3 regions of the Streptosporangium sp. NPDC002544 genome follow, and region 1 is predicted to be linked to each of the others. Evidence: riboswitches for the same ligand, from Rfam matches in the RefSeq annotation. Region 1 holds a riboswitch; each other region holds the start of a gene.
What was found. Region 1 has a riboswitch for S-adenosylmethionine ahead of ABT061_RS33560 (aminotransferase class V-fold PLP-dependent enzyme). Riboswitches for the same ligand answer to the same signal wherever they lie in the genome.
Positions count from the first base shown of each region.

Region 1 (4,399 bases):
TGCCGGTTGGCCAGCACGATGATCTGCCGGTAGTCACGCACCTCGAACAGCTTCTCCGCGCCTCGGTGCATGTAGCCCACGATCGGCTCGGCCGAGCTGATCCGCTCCCCGTCCAGGGTGAGCCGCAGCCGCAGCACCCCGTGCGTGGACGGATGCTGCGGCCCGATGTTGAGGATCATGTCCTCGGTCGCGAGCTCCTTGCCGCGCGCTTCCCGCACGGCGGCGGCACCCGCCCCCATCCCCACGCTCAGCTCACGGCGAGGCTCGTTCATATGCCTATGCTGTCACGTCAGCCGCGCGAGGCAAGATCCCGCAGTGCGGTGATCAGCCGGTCGACGTGCTCGGAGGTGGTGCCGATGCCGATGGAGGCGCGCACCGCGGAGGCGGTGGGGTCGTCGCAGCCGCCGTCCTTGGCGTCCAGCAGGTGCCGTACGAAGGGGTGGGCGCAGAACTTGCCGTCCCGGACGCCGATGCCGTAGTCGCCGGCCAGGGCCTCGGCGACCTCGCGGGCGGTGCGGCCGTCCACCACGAAGGAGACGATGCCGACGCGCGGATGGTCGGGTCCCCACAGGGACAGCTCCTGCACGCCGGGGACGGAGGCGAGGCCCGCGCGCAGCCGGTCGAGGAGGCGCTCCTCCTCGCGGACCAGCGGGGTCCAGCCGGTGGCGGTCAGGGCGTCGCAGGCCGCGGCCAGCGCGATGGCGCCCAGAACGTTCGGGGTTCCGGCCTCGTGACGGGTCTCGGGGTCGTCGTGCCACTCGGTCTCGTCGTCGTTCACCGCCTTCACCGCCCCGCCGCCCCGCAGGTACGGCTCGGCGTCGGCCAGCCAGTCGGAACGGCCGATCAGCGCGCCGGTGCCGAACGGGGCGTAGAGCTTGTGGCCGGAGAAGACCACGTAGTCCAGGTCGAGCGCGGTCAGGTTGAGGCGGCGGTGCGGGACGAGTTGCGCGGCGTCGACGAGGACGCGGGCGCCGTGGCGGTGGGCGATGTGGGCCAGCGCGGCGATCGGCCAGAGCTCCCCGGTGACGTTGGAGGCGGCGGTCACGACCAGCAGCTTGGGACCTTCGACCGAGGCCAGGGCCTCGTCGGCGGCGCGGACCGCCTCGCCGGGGAAGGCGGGGGCCGGCAGCCGCAGGGCGCGCTCCCAGGGCAGCAGCGAGGCGTGGTGCTCGGTGTCGAAGACCACGGCGGTGGTGCCCTCAGGCAGGCTGCGGGCCAGCAGGTTGGTCGCGTCCGTGGTGTTCCTGGTGAAGATCACCGAGTCGTCGGGACGGGCACCGACGAAGGCGCGTACCGTCTGCCTGGCCTGCTCGTAGCGGGCCGTGGTCAGCTGGGACGCGTACCCGGCGCCTCGGTGGACGCTGGAGTACGCCGGGAGCGCGGCGGCGACGGCGGCGCTCACCGGCTCCAGACAGGGGGCGCTCGCGGCGTAGTCGAGGTTGGCGTAGCGGACGAGCCTGCCGCCCCTGACCGGAACCTCCAGGTCGGAGCCGAGCACGGCGGGGATCGGCCGGTCGCCGGACGTACGGGTCGCGGGGACGGTCACCGGGGTGGTCCCGAGGGCGGTCGCGGGGGTGGCCGCGTCGGCTGCGTCGGCGGCGGTGGCGGTGAAGATCGTCAGTGCGGACACGCCAGGGCTCCTTCGAGGTCATCGGACCCCAACCCATGGCACAGGTGCCTGGAGCCCGCGCTTGTCCGGCACACCTCGTGCCGGACCAGGTCCTCACCCGGGGCACCCCGCCGCGGACGCGAGGGTTGCCGGCCAGCGAGCCGGGGCTTGTCACTGGCACTCATGACCTACGGGGGAACTATAACCGACGTCTGGCGGGAATTCGCAAGTGCTGTCTCTCATGTTCGGGAACTCATGAGGAGTCCCGTTCGTCTGGGCAGTGAGCCTGGTGGAGCCGGGCGGCTGGTGATGTTTGTCCTGGTAGTGGCTGAATAATGCCGAACGACGGGTCTCGTCGTGCCGGTGGTGATCAAGTAGAACCGGTTGGAGGCACGGATGTTGGATTGGGTGACCAACCCGGAGATCTGGATAGGGTTCGTCACCCTCGTCGCCCTGGAGATCGTGCTCGGCATCGACAACATCATCTTCATCTCGATCCTGGCCGGAAAGCTCCCGCCCGAGCAGCGCGACAAGGCGCGCAGACTGGGCCTCCTCGCGGCCCTCGTCAGCCGGTTGGCGCTGCTGCTGGCGCTGGCCTGGGTGGTGAAACTCACATCGCCGCTCTTCGAGGTCCTCGGTCAGCCGATCTCGGGACGGGATCTCATCCTGCTCGCCGGTGGTCTCTTCCTGCTGGGCAAGAGCGTCATCGAGATGCACGACAGCATCGAGGGCAAGACCGGGCACGGCAGCGCCAAGGTCGCGGCCTCCTTCGGCTCGGTGATCGCCCAGATCATGCTGCTGGACATCATCTTCTCCCTCGACTCGGTCATCACCGCGGTCGGCATGGTCGACCAGCTCGGTGTCATGGTCGCGGCCGTGATCGTCTCGGTCCTGGTGATGCTCTTCGCCTCGGGGCCGATCAGCCGCTTCGTGGACAAGCACCCGAGCATCAAGATGCTCGCCCTGTCGTTCCTGGTGCTGATCGGCGTCGTGCTGATCGCCGAGGGCCTCGGGCAGCACATCTCCAAGGGCTACATCTACTTCGCGATGGCCTTCTCGCTCATCGTGGAGCTGCTGAACATCCGGCTGCGCACCAAGACGGCCCAGCCCGAGAAGTCGGACAGCCCGACCGAGGTGTAGCGGCCTGTGGCGGGCTGTCGAACGTCGGCGGACGGTTCAGCCTCAGAAGGCGATGGCGCTGGGGCCACCGGGCATCCGTCTGCCCAGCTCCAGGGGGCGGAACAGACAATTGACGCATGGGGCGACATTACGATGTCCGTGTGCGCTTTGATCCCTGGAATCCGGAATTCGTCGCCCATCCGTACGACGTCTACGACGAGCTGAGGCGGCAGCGGCCGGTCAGCTTCTTTGAACCGACCGGCCAGTGGCTGGTCGCCCGGCACGCCGACGTCAACGCGCTGCTGCGCGACCGTCGGCTCGGCCGCTCCTACCTGCACGTGGCGACCCACGCCGAGTTCGGCAGGCCCGACGACCCCGAGTTCCAGGACCCGTTCTGGCGGGTGGTCAGGGCCGGGATGCTCGACGTCGAGCCGCCGGTGCACACCCGGCTCCGGCGCCTGGTCTCCAAGGCGTTCACCCCGCGCATGGTCGAGGCGCTCCGCCCCAAGGTCGCCGAGATCGCCGGGGGACTGGTGGACCGTTTCGTCGAGCGCGGCGGTGGAGACCTGATCTCCGAGGTCGCCGAGCCGCTCCCGGTGACCGTGATCGCGGAGATGCTCGGCGTGCCCGAGGCCGACCGGCACCTGCTCCGCCCCTGGTCCGCCGACATCTGCGGGATGTACGAGCTGAACCCCTCCGTCGAGGCCCAGCACACCGCGGTACGCGCGGCCGAGGAGTTCTCCGCCTACCTCGTCGAGCTGGCCCGCGCCCGCCGGGCGAACCCCGGCGACGACCTGATCAGCGCGCTCGCCCTGGTGGCCGAGGAGGGCGACAAGCTCACCGAGGAGGAGCTGGTCGGCACCTGCGTGCTGCTGCTCAACGCCGGGCACGAGGCCACGGTCAACGTCACGGGCAACGGCTGGTGGTCGCTCTTCCGCAACCCGGGCGAGCTGGAGCGGCTCCGTGCCGACCACGGCCTGCTGCCCACCGCGATCGAGGAGATGATGCGCTGGGACACCCCGCTGCAGATGTTCGAGCGCTGGGTCCTGGAGGACATCACCGTCGGCGGGGTGGACATCCCGCGCGGCACCGAGGTGGCGCTGCTGTTCGGCTCGGCCAACCGGGACCCCGAGGTCTTCGCCGACCCCGACCGCTTCGACGTCGGCCGGGTGGACAACCCGCACATCTCCTTCGGCGCGGGCATCCACTTCTGCCTGGGCGCCCCCCTGGCCAGGATCGAACTGATCGAGTCCTTCGGCGCCCTGCTCCGCAAGGCACCGAAGCTGGAACTCGCCACCGAGCCCGGCTGGGGCCCTGGGTACGTCATCCGTGGCCTCACCGCCCTGGACGTGCGGGTCTGAACCGGCTCGCGCGCGGTGCCGTCAAGGGGAGCGGCGCAAGGGCGGGCGCTGGGCCCAGGTGGCCCAGCGCCAGAGCCATTCGAGGGGGCCGTAGCGGTATCGGCGCAGCCAGAGGGTGGAGAGGAGCCACTGGGCGGAGAGGATGGCGCCGGCGATCAGGAACACGGTCGCCAGGGCCCAGCTTTCCGGCGAGCCGCCAAGGACGCGACCGGCCGCCAGCACCAGGATCGTGGCGGTCAGGTAGTTGGTCAGCGCCATCCGGCCCAGTGGTGCGAAGACGGCCCGCAGCGCCGGTCGGAGCGGAGTCCTG
Region 1 is NZ_JBEOWJ010000027.1:82,933-87,331, forward strand. Features, by position in the region: gene ABT061_RS33555 (NADH-quinone oxidoreductase subunit D) at 1-272, opposite strand, end outside; gene ABT061_RS33560 (aminotransferase class V-fold PLP-dependent enzyme) at 290-1,630, opposite strand; SAM riboswitch class IV at 1,683-1,798, opposite strand; gene ABT061_RS33565 (TerC family protein) at 2,006-2,749, shown strand; gene ABT061_RS33570 (cytochrome P450) at 2,890-4,089, shown strand; gene ABT061_RS33575 (DUF418 domain-containing protein) at 4,111-4,399, opposite strand, start outside.

Region 2 (4,399 bases), on a different contig from region 1:
GTGCAAGCCACGATCCCTTGACCTGCGCCGTGCCCGGCGCGGACATCCGCTCCGGGCCACGTCAGCGCATGCTCCGCGTCATGCAGGCGTTCGTTCCGCGCAAAGCGAAGACCCGGCTCGCCGGTTGGGGAGGCGAGCCGGGCCTAGGCGATGTGGATCCAGCGGACCGCGTTGCCGCGGGGTCCACCGACCCCTCCCTGCGGGTTCACGGGACGGCCATGTCAGACCGCCCGGACGGACTCCGCCTGGGGACCCTTCTGACCTTGGGTGATCTCGAACTCGACTCGCTGGCCCTGTTCGAGTGCACGGTAGCCATCCATCATGATCGCGGAGTAATGGACGAACACATCCTTACCACCGTCTACCGCGATGAAGCCGTAGCCCTTGTCCGCGTTGAACCATTTGACGGTGCCCTGCGCCACTTGCGACTCCTCTTACTGGACTTAAGGACGACGCCCATTCCTCGCGCGAAGTCCTCAATCTCCGGGGCGGACTTCGCCACATCGATCGTCCTCGACCATACCTGTGGGAACCGGTAGGGCAACAGAGTCAAGCACCAAACTAGCTCTTTACAAGAGCATTTAGTACGAGAACACAGTTTGACTATCACTATTAGTTAGTTAAAGATTACATTATCTTTCCCCACCGCGAATACCGGTTTACGCCACAAAGCAGGACACCCGCACACGGCCGGAGCCGGGCGGGTGTCCTGGAGAGGCGTCGCGAGCGCCCCGGAAGGTGAGGCGGGTGCGACCGGCGCAGTGCGGGCGGGGCGGGACTCAGCCCCCGGCGACCGCCGGGATGATGGAGATCTGGACGCCGGAGGGCGTGGCCGTGTCGAGGTTGTCGGCGAAGCGGACATCCTCATCTCCGACATAGACGTTGACAAAACGGCGAATCTTGCCCGTTTCATCAAGAATTCGGGCGCCGATCCCCGGGAAGTCCGCGTCAAGCTTCTGGAGGACGTCGCGCAGGGTCTCACCCTCTCCGGTCACCTCGGCAGCACCATCGGTGTAAGTCCGGAGAATCGTCGGAATCCGCACAGAAACGCTCATAATTCAGTACCTTTCACGATTTCTAGGCGATTGCCGCACGGAATGCGTCAAGAGAGGGGCGGATCACGGCGGTGGGGCGCGCCTCGGCGGCCACCGCGTCGAGGGTCTTGAGACCGTCGCCGGTGTTGAGGACCACGGTCTCCGCCTCCGGGTCGAGCCTCCCTGTCGCGACCAGCTTGCGAAGCACGCCGACGGTGACACCTCCGGCGGTCTCGGCGAAGATGCCCTCGGTCCTGGCCAGCAACCGGATCGCGTCGACGATCTCGGGGTCGGTGACGTCCTCGACCGCGCCGCCGGTACGGCGGGCGATGTCCAGCACGTACGGGCCGTCGGCGGGGTTGCCGATCGCCAGCGACTTGGCGATCGTGTCCGGCTTCACCGGGCGGATCACGTCGTGGCCCGCCTTGTAGGCGGCGGAGACCGGGGAGCACCCCTCGGCCTGGGCCGCAAAGATCTTGTACGGCCTGTCCTCGACGAGACCGAGCTCGATCAGTTCCTTGAAACCCTTGTCGATCTTCGTGAGCTGGGAGCCCGACGCGACCGGCACGACGATCTGGTCGGGAACGCGCCAGCCGAGCTGCTCGGCGATCTCGTACGCCAGCGTCTTGGAGCCCTCGGCGTAGTACGGCCGCAGGTTGACGTTGACGAAGCCCCACTTCTCGCCCAGCTCGTCGCCGATGAGCTCCGAGCAGAAACGGTTCACATCGTCGTAGGTGCCCTCGATGCCGATGAGCCTGCCCCCGTACACGGAGGCCATGACGACCTTGGCCTGCTCCAGGTCGGCGGGGATGAACACGCAGGCGTCCAGCCCGGCCCGCGCGGCGGCGGCGGCAGCGGCACCGGCCAGGTTGCCGGTGGAGGAGCAGGAGAGGGTGTGGAAGCCGAAGTTACGGGCCGCCTCGACGGCGATGGCCACCACGCGGTCCTTGAAGGAGTGCGTGGGGTTGCCGGAGTCGTCCTTCACGTGCAGCGAGCGCATGCCCAGTTCACGGGCGAGGTTGCCGGCGTTGACGAGCCTGGTCCAGCCGGGCTCCATGTTGGGCTTGGTGGCCACGTCGGCGGGGACGGGCAGCAGCGAGCGGTAACGCCAGATGTTGGCCGGCCCCTCGGCGATCTGCTCCCGGGTCACCCGCCCGAAGTCGTAGGCGATCTCAAGGGGCCCGAAACACTCGGCACAGGCGAAGCTCGGGCCGAGGTCGTAGCGGGCACCGCACTCGCGACAGGACAGGGCCACAGCGGGGCCGAACTGCTGGTTTTGCGTGTCTTCGACACGACCAAGCGAGGTGGTGGTGTTCTCAGTGGTTGCGAGCGCCATGAAGCGAGGCCTTTCCCTCATCTTCGTCTGCGGACCACCCTGGTCACAGACCGGAATTGGCACCTGTCCCGGCCGACCTCGTGTCGATCACGAGTCTTGAACCGGGATGGTTGCCGGGGCTTCGCAGGGCCGATCCCTCCACCCCTCTGGATGAGCAAATATTCAGTTGGAAACCTGACACGCAGGTCCTAAGCACTCTACATCGCCGTACCGCCGCCCCGGCCACCTGTCTCACTCTACGAGACATGACGTGTTACCTGCCGGACAGAGCTCCCCAGCCCCAGGGGCGCTCCGCCACTGCCCGCAGGAACCGCACCACGGTGGACGTCCCGTGGAACCTCCCGCGGAAGGCGGGTCAGGGGGCTTTGGTCTTCAGTGTGTAGGGGCTGGAGCCGCTCACGGAGACCACCTGGTAGCGGTAGAAGCCGGGCGGGCCGGTGTAGCTGATCTGCTCGTCGGGGCCCGCGCCCTCGGAGCCGGCGACGGTGGTCCAGCTCGACCGTTGCCACCTTTGGAGGTAGAGGTCGAAGTCGACGCCGTCACCGCCGTCCAGGCAGGCGGAGTGCGTACCGGCGACGGCGGCCCGGTAGTACCGGCTCGGCTGGGAGACGGACTGACCGTTGTTCAGCGTGCCGGTGTAGGTCTTCGGGTAGCCGGTGCAGACCGCCGGAGCGGGCGAGGCGGCGCCCGGCGGGGTGGCTGCGCTGCCGGTCAGCAGGGTCAGGTCGTAGGCGGTGAGGATCTCGTTGAGCGGCTGGAAGTAGGTGACGCCACCCGAGGTGCAGTTGCCGGAGCCGCCGGAGGTGACTCCCTGGGCCTGGTCCACCGAGATGAACGAACCACCCGAGTCACCCGGCTCGGCGCAGACACTGGTACGGGTCAGCCCGTGGATGGTGCCCTGGGGGTAGGTGACGCTGGCACTGAGCTGCCGGATGAGACCGCAGTGCCAGTCGGTGGTGGAGCCGGACCGGCAGACCGAGGCACCCTCCAGGGCCGGCCTGGAACCGGCGACGGGCACGATGCCGCCACTGCCGTTGCTCACCACCGGCCTGGGCGTCCAGCCGGCGTTCACCGCGACCCAGGCATAGTCGTTCTCGGGAAAGGACGACGCCCGGAAGACCCCCTGGGGCACCCGGTTGAAACCGGTGGTGGCATCGCCCGTCTTACCGCAGTGACCGGCACTGACGAAACCCGCCTGGGTCCCGCGCATCACCGAGAAACCGACGGAGCAACGATTCGAACTGCCGATGTAGTAGGCGTCACCACCCTGCACGTCAGTGAGGAGCCGGGGCCGCTCGGTGGACGGCACCACCTTCACCACGCTCGAGTCGGCCCCCACTGCCTCCACGAGATCCTCGGTTGCCAGGGGGCTCTTCGACAGGATGACGATCCTGTTGTTCCTGGCGTCGACGAAGCGCACATCGCCCCCTCCGCCACGTCCCGGCAGGTCCACGTTAAGGTCACTGATGAGCCCGGCGAGTTCGGTCAGCGACCGTTTGACGAGTTCGGCTCTGGCGCCCGCCGCGACGATGGTGGGGAGGTCGGCGGGCTTGGTGGTGGCCACCACGAGAGTCTGCGAGATGGTTCCCATCAGCCACGAGCCGCCGAAACGCTCGCCGAGCGCCTCGCGGAGGTCTGCCTCGATCCCCGACATACGGATCTCGTTGGCCAGACGTGCCCGCACCTGTTCCTTGGTCAGGCCCAGGTCGCGTTGGAGCGCCTCCAGCATGCCCGACGGCGGTTTCCAGGCGGGCGCGGTGACCGGAACGTCCTGCGCCCGGGGTCCGGCGGCGACGGCCGGCACGCCCGCCAGGGTGAGCGCGGTGACCGCCAGCACGCAGCCCGTGGCGACGACATGTCTGCGGGACATGAATCCCTCCTCGACCTCGGCTTTCACAGCAAGAGGGGGAGAGCGCCCCACGGGCAACGCCACCCTAATCCAGCCGTTGCCTCCAAGGCCCCCAAAAGCCACACGCCACGCGGCAGACGATTTACGGCCATCCGGGCCGCGGCCTGGGCGAGACCGCGG
Region 2 is NZ_JBEOWJ010000007.1:29,905-34,303, reverse strand. Features, by position in the region: gene ABT061_RS12235 (cold-shock protein) at 222-422, opposite strand; gene ABT061_RS12230 (MoaD/ThiS family protein) at 780-1,055, opposite strand; gene thrC (threonine synthase) at 1,078-2,370, opposite strand; SAM riboswitch class I at 2,385-2,527, opposite strand; gene ABT061_RS12220 (S1 family peptidase) at 2,726-4,240, opposite strand.
Region 2: another riboswitch for S-adenosylmethionine. It lies ahead of thrC (threonine synthase); the one in region 1 lies ahead of ABT061_RS33560 (aminotransferase class V-fold PLP-dependent enzyme).

Region 3 (4,399 bases), on a different contig from region 1:
GCAAGTCAACGCTGCTGTCGCTGATCGCCGGGCTCTCCCCGGTCAGCGCGGGCTCCATCACGCTCGGCGGGGCACCCGTCGTCGGCCCCGGTCCCGAGCGCGGGCTGGTCTTCCAGTCGGGAGCGCTGTTCCCCTTCCTCACCGTCGCGGAGAACGTGGCCTTCGGACTGCGGCTGCTGCCGATCTCCGGGGCCGACCGGGAACGGCGGGTCCGCTGGTATCTCGGCGAGGTCGGGCTGTCGTCCCTGGCGGGCGCGCTGCCCCGGCAGCTGTCCGGCGGGCAGCGCCAGCGGGTGGCGATCGCCAGGGCGCTGGCGTGCGAGCCGGCCGTACTCCTGCTCGACGAGCCGTTCGGGGCGCTGGACGTGCAGACCAAGGAGGACATGCAGCTCTTCCTGCGCGAGGTGTGGCGCGACACGGGCACGACCGTGCTGATGGTCACCCATGACGTGGAGGAGGCGGTCCTGCTCGCCCAGCGGGTCCTCGTCTTCGCCTGCGGGCCCGGCAGGATCGCCGCCGAGGTCCCGATCGACCTGCCCGCCTACCGGGCCCTCGCCGTCAAGCGGACCTCCCTCTTCCTGGGCCTGCGCGCAGGCGTCGAGGACCTGGTCCGCTCGCACATGCTGACACCGGGGAGGGAAAAGGTGTAGAACGATATTCTGTAGCTCTCCGGGCGGGGAGCTCCTGTGCGGGAGCGCCCCGAGGGCTTCCGGGAGGGAGAGACGATGGTCGACCTGGTGCTGCCGTCGATCGAGCGGGGCGTGCTGACGCTGACGTTCAACCGGCCGGACCGGCTCAATGCCTGGACCGACGAGATGGGCCGCCGCTACTTCGACCAGCTGGCCGAGGCGGAGAAGAATCCCGAGGTCCGGGTGATCGTGGTCACCGGGGCGGGCAGGGGCTTCTGCGCCGGGGCGGACTTCCAGACGCTCACCGCCATCCAGGACGGCTCGTACGCGGGGGAGCCCGACCGGCGTCCCAACACCTTCCCGACCACGATCCGCAAGCCGATCATCGCCGCGGTCAACGGCGCCTGCGCCGGGCTCGGCATGGTCCACGCCCTGGTCTGCGACCTGGTCTTCACCGCCGCCGAGGCCAAGTGGACCACCGCCTTCGCCCGGCGCGGCCTGGTCGCCGAGTACGGCCTGTCGTGGATCCTGCCCCGCCTGGCCGGGCAGGCCAGGGCCATGGACCTGCTGCTCTCCGGGCGCACCTTCACCGGTGCCGAGGCCTGCGAGCTGGGCCTGGCCAACCGGGCGGTGCCGGGAGAGCGGCTGATCGAGGAGACCCTGGCCTACGCCCACGAGCTGGCGACGTACAGCTCTCCGGCCTCGATGGCCGTGATCAAGCGTCAGATCTGGGGCGACTGGCAGCGAACCCTGGAGGCGTCGGAGTCGGCCGCGGCGCGCCTGATGGTCGACTCCTTCACCCGGCCGGACTTCGCCGAGGGCGTCGCCAGCTTCGTCGAGCGCCGCGTCCCCGGCTTCCCGCCGCTGTAGTCACTCCGGCGCATCTCAGCTGACCAGGGTGAGCCAGCGCGGGGCGGCGTCGAAGGGGGCCGTGCGGGCGGTGACGGCCTCCATCAGCCAGGCGGCCGAGGCGCGGGCGCTCCGGACGACCTCGGGCGGGTAGGCGTACCTGACCCGGTGCTCCTCGAACTCGTCCTCGTCGTCCAGGAAGACCCGGCTGGTGCGGCCCTTCGCCAGGTTCCGGCGCGTCCGGATCACGTCGAGGTCGAGGTCGACCATGGTGACCTCGCCGTCGCTCCACCGTGGCACGGTGGAGATGTCGCAGTAGATCTCGTGCTTGTGCGGGGCGGAGTTGAAGGCGGCGGTCCACCAGGCGTCGCGGGGGAAGAGCATCACGAAGGCGTGCGGGGAGGCCACCTCGGGCCCGTGGCCCTTGCGGCCGACGGAGTTGGCCGCGCAGCCGGTCCACACCCCGTGTTCGTCCTCGCCGAGCAGAAGGCCGCTGTGGTTCCAGTGCAGTGATCCGTCGTATTTGCGGTAGACCACCTTCACCATCTCATAGGACATTCCCCAACATTAAGCCTTGACAGAGATCTATGTATTTCCTACCTTCTAAATAGGTTAAGAGTGTCAGTGCGAAGCCCCGGCTGGCTGACCGGCAACCCTCGCACCGCGGCGGGGTGCCCCCGGGGGAGACCTGGCGGCACGGTCGGCGTGCCGCAAGCGCGGACCCCCTCACCGGGGTCACCGAGACATGTCCGGGAGTGCCACATGTCGAAGACCAGCACACTGAACTGCGCGAGCCCCATCGACCCCGACACCCACGGCCACTACCGGCCGCACCGTAGAGCCGCCGTATGAGCGCCTCGATCGCCGTCGTCGGCGCCGGCCCGACGGGCACCTGCCTGGTGGAGCGCATCTGCGCCAACGCCGCCGACCTGCTCGGCTGGCCCTCGCTCGACGTCCACGTGATCGACCCCCACCCGCCGGGGGGCGGCCGCGTCTGGCGCCGTGACCAGCCCGAGCTGCTCTGGATGAACTCCGCCGCCGCCGACGTGACGCTCTTCACCGACGAGTCGGTGCGCTGCGAGGGGCCGATCCGTCCAGGCCCCACGCTGGCCGAGTGGCTCGGCGGGGACCCCGGCGCCTTCGCCTCCCGCCCGGCCCAGAACGGCTACCTCTCCCATGTCTTCAGGCACGCGGTGGCGACCGCCCCGCGCGGGGTCCGGGTGCACGTGCACCCGGTCCGCGCCGTCGATCTCGCCGACATCCCCGGCGGCCAGGCGGTACGGCTGGAGGACGGCCGGACGATCGAGGTCGACGCGGTGATCCTGGCCCAGGGACACGGCGACGTGACCCCGAACGGGGAGGAGCGGGCGCTGGCCGACCTGGCCGCGCGCGGCGGGCTGCGTTACCTGCCCACCGGATACGCGGCCGACCTCGACCTGGACGGCATCCCCGCCGGAGAGCCGGTGATCGTGCGGGGGATGGGGCTGGCCTTCGTCGACCTGATGGTGCTGCTCACCTCGGGCCGGGGCGGCCGGTTCGTCCGCGAGTACGACGGGGAACTGGTCTACCTGCCCGGCGGGCGGGAGCCCCTCCTGCACGTGGGATCGCGGCGCGGCGTGCCGTACCACTCCAAGACCGGCTACCCCTTCGAGGGCGCACACCCGCCGGTGCCGCGCTTCCTCACCCGCGAGGCGCTGGGCGAGGGCCCGTGGAACTTCCGCCGGGACGTGTGGCCGCTGGTCGCCAAGGAGCTCGCCTTCGCGTACTACCACGAGCTCATCACCGCCCACCCCAAGCGCGCCAGGCTGGACTGGGCGGCGTTCGCGGAGGCGTTCGCCGATCAGGAGTGGCGCAGCCCGGGTATGCGCAAGCTGATCCGTACGGCCGTGCCCCGGCACCTGGACCGGCTCGACTTCGACCGGCTCGACCGGCCGTTGGCGGGCATCAGGTTCGGTGACCGGGCGGGGCTGCAGAAGTGGATGCACGGCTACCTCGCGGTCGACCTGGAACGGCGCGCCGACCCGGCGCACAGCGCCGACCACGCCCTGATCCTCGGGCTGCTCTCCGTCTACGGGGTCCTGGCCGAGCTGGGCGTCTCCGATCCGTGGTTCCACGGGTTCTTCAGCTACCTCGCCAGCGGCCCGCCGGGACCCCGGCTTGCGGAGCTGCGCGCCCTGGCCAAGGCAGGGGTGGTCACCTTCCTCGGCGCCGACCTCAAGGTCGACCACCACGAAGGGCGCTGGCGGGCACAGAGTCCCACCGTGCCCGGCGGCGTGACGGCCACGACCCTCGTCGAGGCCAGGCTGCCCGCGCCCAGCGTGAGCCGGGCCACCGACCCGCTCATCGGCGCGCTCCGCGACCGGGGCGAGCTCGACGAGAAGTCGGGGCTGGTGAACGTGCGGGCCGCGGACCGCCGCCTGGTCGACAGGTCCGGCACCCCGCACTCGCGCAGGTTCGCCTTCGGCCCCTGGGTCGCCGGCGGCCAGGTCACCGGCGGTTTCGCCAGGCCCCGCCGCAACGCCCCGCTCTTCCGCCACGCCGACGCCCTCGCCCGGATCGTCCTGTCCGAGGCCGTCGGCACCCAGATAAGACGGCACGTCGCGTGAACCCCACGACAGATCGCATGGACCCGGTCCCGAACGAGCACGACGCACCACAGCACAAGGAGAAGAACGTGAAGTTGCGATGGGGCGCTCTGACGCTCGCCGGGGTGCTGGCGCTCGCGGCCTGCGGAGCCGAGAGCGGGACCCCGACCACGGCGGCCGGCGCGAAGGGCGGCACCGGCGGCGACGGAGGATCGCTCGTGTGGGCGGTGGAGACGCAGCCGATCACCTTCAACCCGCACCAGTGGGGCCAGAACAAGGCGCGCCTCCTGGTCCACAACCAGTTCGACGCGTTGATCGCCCGAGGCGGGAACGGTG
Region 3 is NZ_JBEOWJ010000003.1:392,470-396,868, forward strand. Features, by position in the region: gene ABT061_RS06540 (ABC transporter ATP-binding protein) at 1-650, shown strand, start outside; gene ABT061_RS06545 (enoyl-CoA hydratase-related protein) at 687-1,499, shown strand; gene ABT061_RS06550 (DUF402 domain-containing protein) at 1,515-2,036, opposite strand; SAM riboswitch class IV at 2,089-2,201, shown strand; gene ABT061_RS06555 (FAD/NAD(P)-binding protein) at 2,327-4,084, shown strand; gene ABT061_RS06560 (ABC transporter substrate-binding protein) at 4,153-4,399, shown strand, end outside.
Region 3: another riboswitch for S-adenosylmethionine. It lies ahead of ABT061_RS06555 (FAD/NAD(P)-binding protein); the one in region 1 lies ahead of ABT061_RS33560 (aminotransferase class V-fold PLP-dependent enzyme).